Regions from separate parts of the Paenibacillus sp. P5_B5 genome, predicted to be linked through region 2. Evidence: a T-box and tRNA genes for the amino acid it is inferred to sense, from the RefSeq annotation. Region 2 holds a T-box; the other holds one or more tRNA genes.
The links. The T-box of region 2 lies ahead of AC1DOK_RS06920 (valine--tRNA ligase). A T-box ahead of a tRNA ligase gene usually reads a tRNA of that ligase, here a tRNA-Val.
Positions count from the first base shown of each region.

Region 1: it has a tRNA-Val gene. The T-box ahead of AC1DOK_RS06920 (valine--tRNA ligase) is inferred to sense a tRNA for this amino acid. The anticodon was not compared.

Region 1 covers NZ_JBFULK010000026.1:2,096-4,458, forward strand. Annotated here, with positions in the region: rRNA gene AC1DOK_RS23035 (23S ribosomal RNA) at 1-817, shown strand, start outside; tRNA gene AC1DOK_RS23040 (tRNA-Asn) at 836-911, shown strand; tRNA gene AC1DOK_RS23045 (tRNA-Ser) at 915-1,007, shown strand; tRNA gene AC1DOK_RS23050 (tRNA-Glu) at 1,045-1,119, shown strand; tRNA gene AC1DOK_RS23055 (tRNA-Val) at 1,130-1,205, shown strand; tRNA gene AC1DOK_RS23060 (tRNA-Met) at 1,228-1,304, shown strand; tRNA gene AC1DOK_RS23065 (tRNA-Asp) at 1,345-1,421, shown strand; tRNA gene AC1DOK_RS23070 (tRNA-Phe) at 1,442-1,517, shown strand; tRNA gene AC1DOK_RS23075 (tRNA-Tyr) at 1,539-1,623, shown strand; tRNA gene AC1DOK_RS23080 (tRNA-Trp) at 1,628-1,701, shown strand; tRNA gene AC1DOK_RS23085 (tRNA-His) at 1,735-1,810, shown strand; tRNA gene AC1DOK_RS23090 (tRNA-Gln) at 1,830-1,904, shown strand; tRNA gene AC1DOK_RS23095 (tRNA-Gly) at 1,905-1,979, shown strand; tRNA gene AC1DOK_RS23100 (tRNA-Cys) at 1,991-2,064, shown strand; tRNA gene AC1DOK_RS23105 (tRNA-Leu) at 2,081-2,169, shown strand; tRNA gene AC1DOK_RS23110 (tRNA-Leu) at 2,239-2,318, shown strand.
Region 2 covers NZ_JBFULK010000004.1:94,966-97,328, forward strand. Annotated here, with positions in the region: gene AC1DOK_RS06915 (LysM peptidoglycan-binding domain-containing protein) at 1-840, shown strand, start outside; T-box leader at 1,066-1,360, shown strand; gene AC1DOK_RS06920 (valine--tRNA ligase) at 1,405-2,363, shown strand, end outside.

The DNA.
Region 1 (2,363 bases), on a different contig from region 2:
TGGAGCTTTACTGCAGCTTGATATTGAACTTTGGTACGGTTTGTACAGGATAGGTGGGAGCCTAAGAAGCATGAGCGCCAGCTTGTGTGGAGGCGACGTTGGGATACCACCCTGATCGTACTGGAGTTCTAACTCTCTACCATGAACTGGTAGGAGGACCGTGTCAGGTGGGCAGTTTGACTGGGGCGGTCGCCTCCTAAAGAGTAACGGAGGCGTCCCAAGGTTCCCTCAGAATGGTTGGAAATCATTCGAAGAGTGCAAAGGCATAAGGGAGCTTGACTGCGAGACCAACAAGTCGAGCAGGGACGAAAGTCGGGCTTAGTGATCCGGTGGTACCGCATGGAAGGGCCATCGCTCAACGGATAAAAGCTACCCTGGGGATAACAGGCTTATCTCCCCCAAGAGTCCACATCGACGGGGAGGTTTGGCACCTCGATGTCGGCTCATCGCATCCTGGGGCTGAAGTAGGTCCCAAGGGTTGGGCTGTTCGCCCATTAAAGCGGTACGCGAGCTGGGTTCAGAACGTCGTGAGACAGTTCGGTCCCTATCTGTCGTGGGCGTAGGAAATTTGAGAGGAGCTGTCCTTAGTACGAGAGGACCGGGATGGACGTACCGCTGGTGTACCAGTTGTTCCGCCAGGAGCACCGCTGGGTAGCTATGTACGGAAGGGATAAGCGCTGAAAGCATCTAAGCGCGAAGCCCCCCTCAAGATGAGATTTCCCAATTAGTAAGACCCCTTGTAGACGACGAGGTTGATAGGCTTGAGGTGGAAGCGCAGCAATGTGTGTTCGCTACTAGTTTTCAGGGAATAAACCCTGTATAATGTATTAAGTATTCCCTGATAGCTCAGTTGGTAGAGCACTCGACTGTTAATCGAGTTGTCACAGGTTCGAGTCCTGTTCGGGGAGCCATATGGAGAGGTGTCCGAGTTTGGTCGAAGGAGCACGATTGGAAATCGTGTAGGCGCCACAAGCGTCTCAAGGGTTCGAATCCCTTTCTCTCCGCCATTATTTTACTGAAGTTACTTACTTCAAGTTTTAACAAGGCCCGTTGGTCAAGTGGTTAAGACACCTCCCTTTCACGGAGGTAACAGGGGTTCGAGTCCCCTACGGGTCACCATTTATATCCCGGAGGCTTAGCTCAGCTGGGAGAGCATCTGCCTTACAAGCAGAGGGTCAGCGGTTCGATCCCGTTAGCCTCCACCATAATAGTATATGCTTATAATGACGCGGGGTGGAGCAGCCCGGTAGCTCGTCGGGCTCATAACCCGAAGGCCGCAGGTTCAAATCCTGCCCCCGCAACCAATCAATTTTATGAAGACATTTTATTTCATGAAATTATCGCGGAGCCGTGGTGTAGTGGCCCAACATGCCTGCCTGTCACGCAGGAGACCGCGGGTTCGAATCCCGTCGGCTCCGCCATTTAAACAATTTAATAGTATGGCTCGGTAGCTCAGTCGGTAGAGCAGAGGACTGAAAATCCTCGTGTCGGCGGTTCGATTCCGTCCCGAGCCACCATTCACTGTTACAGGTGAACGTGGAGGATTAGTGAAGTGGCTAAACACGGCAGACTGTAAATCTGCTCTCTTCGAGTTCGGTGGTTCGAATCCATCATCCTCCACCATTATAGGGGCATAGTTTAAAGGTAGAACAAAGGTCTCCAAAACCTTTGGTGTGGGTTCAATTCCTGCTGCCCCTGCCAGTAATATCCTAGCTTTACAAGTTTATATCTATGGCGGTCGTGGCGAAGTGGTTAACGCATCGGTTTGTGGATCCGACATTCGGGGGTTCAATTCCCCTCGTCCGCCCCACTTATTCTTATTACTATATTGGGGATTAGCCAAGCGGTAAGGCAACGGACTTTGACTCCGTCATGCATAGGTTCAAATCCTATATCCCCAGCCAGCGGAAGTGGCTCAGCGGTAGAGCATCGCCTTGCCAAGGCGAGGGTCGCGGGTTCGATTCCCGTCTTCCGCTCCAATTTTTTTAATGGCGCCATAGCCAAGTGGTAAGGCAGAGCTCTGCAAAAGCTTTACCCCCAGTTCGAGTCTGGGTGGCGCCTCCACAATTTACTTCATTAAGCCGGAGTGGCGGAATCGGCAGACGCACAGGACTTAAAATCCTGCGGTAGGTGACTATCGTACCAGTTCAAGTCTGGTCTTCGGCACCATGTATTATCTTAAGTTAGAGCCCATAGCTCAAATGAATTATCAGGGCAGCCATTCAGAGAATGGATTAAGCCGGTGTGGCGGAACTGGCAGACGCGCGCGACTCAAAATCGTGAGGGAAACCGTGGGGGTTCGAGTCCCTTCACCGGCATCAGAGCAAATAGTAATGAGCTTATGTGATCAATGATCTCATAAG
Region 2 (2,363 bases):
GACGGATCGGATTTATCCTTTCATGATCCTTGGTCAGCTGAAGAAGAAATGACATTCTCGCATCAAGCATCTGAGGCTCACCCATTTGCTGATGTACCACAGCCCGTAGAAATACGTCCTGAAGCAGAGATAAGAGCTGCTGATTTACCACAGCCTTTACAAGCGAATCACTTGTGGCAACAGCAAATTCATGAAGTGATCGAACCAGAGGTGGCTTACCCTAAGGCATATATGGAGCAGAAAAATGCTTATACAACATCTTATGTTGCTCCTAATTATGTGTATGAGGAAGTTCGCCATCATGAGGTTAATGATGAGCATGATGAATTTGATGAAGTTAATGAACTTGATGAAGTTAATGAACCTAATGAACCTAATGAACCTAATGAGGTTAATGAGGTTGAACAGCAGGATGAATTCAATCAACTATCACCTCAGTTTGCAGCTCCAGTTATTCCAGTGCAAGAAGAGGTTAAGGAAATGAAAATTGCGCTCGGGAGCAGAAGCAAAGAAGAGCCCTTTGTCGATGAGCAGACTGTTGGGATTAAGTCATTACTCAGACCAAGTAACTATTCTGATCAAGATGCGAATAGTGGATCTCAATCTGGAGCGGGTCAGGAAACTTTACGTACGGATTCTGTGGAATGGCGTAAACTATTCTTACGTGAGGATGCGGATAATCAGCAGTTCCGTAGAGTGAAGATGTGTATAATCCAGAAGGAAGAAACACTTGAAGGAATTGCACGTAAATATGGAGTTAATGAGCGTGAGCTTCAGCAGTTTAATAAATTACCTGCTGTGGATGTACAGACAGGTCAAATTATATATATTCCAAGATAGCTTACTCGGCAGATGTACATAGGAGTCTTTGGCCCGTGAATAAGAGTTCTTATTCACCTGAAGAAGCGTCACCGTCTCTAAGACGGTGAAATCGTTTCTTCCAGATAAGCCAAAGGCTCTTTGCGTTGCCGAGCATTATAAGTCAGAAGAAATGGACAATGTATTGACTCACCTTACAAATATGGTTATCATATGGTAAGAATGGGAACTATAATAAGGTGAATACAACATACGAAGATGGGGAGTAGTAGACGGTAAGCCCTTCAGAGAGCGGAATTGAATCGCTGCAAGATTCCGCAGGAAACAAACCGATTGAAGTCGCCCTTGAGTAGTTAACGTGAACCCAATAATTGGTTGATCAACTAAGGTTATACCGATTAGAGAGCTGAGCAGTAGCGTTGACCGGTTGCAGCCGTTATCTGTTACTAAGTGCTATACTTCTTTGTAGCGGTTTATTACGCTAAGGTAAGAGGTATGGAATAAAGGTGGTACCACGGAAGATAAACCTTTCGTCCTTATTGGACGAGAGGTTTTTTTATTTTTAATTAAACGGGGGTTTGTGAAATGAACGAAGAGCAGTCAAAGAATAATCTGACTTCGATGCCAACGACCTATGATCCGAAAGGCACGGAGAAGAAGTGGTACGATTATTGGATGAGCAACAACTTTTTTAAAGCAGGAGAACGTAAGGATGCAGAGACTTACACAATCGTCATACCGCCGCCAAACGTGACGGGAGTGCTCCATATTGGTCATGCGTTTGATTGTACCTTACAGGACATTCTGATCCGTACAAAGCGTATGCAGGGTTACGATACATTATGGCTTCCAGGGACTGACCATGCGGGGATTGCAACACAAACGAAGGTTGAGCAAAAGCTTCGTGAAGAAGGTTTATCACGATATGATCTTGGACGCGAGAAGTTTCTAGAGAAGGTATGGGAATGGAAGGATCACTACGCTAATACGATTCATGAGCAATGGGCGAAGGTGGGTTTCTCACTTGACTACTCTCGGGAGCGTTTTACACTAGATGAAGGCTTGTCTAAAGCAGTTCGTGAAGTATTCGTTAAACTATATGAAAAGGGCTTGATATACCGCGGCAATCGCATTATCAACTGGGACCCGCAAGCTCGTACAGCTTTATCGGATATTGAAGTGGAATATAAGGAAGTGCAAGGTGCGCTTTATCATTTGGAATACAAAACGAAGGATGGTTCTGCAGCGATCGTAGTTGCAACAACAAGACCAGAAACAATGCTAGGTGATACTGCGGTTGCGGTTCATCCTGAGGATGAGCGTTATAAGGATCTCATTGGCAAAACGCTTGTACTGCCAATCATCGGACGCGAAATTCCGATTATTGCGGATGAATATGTAGAGAAGGAATTTGGTTCAGGGGCAGTTAAAATTACACCAGCACATGATCCGAACGACTTTGAAGTTGGTACACGTCATGACTTGCCTCGCGTGCTTGTTATGGACGAGTCAGGGACGATGAATGCAAATGCAGGTCCTTATCA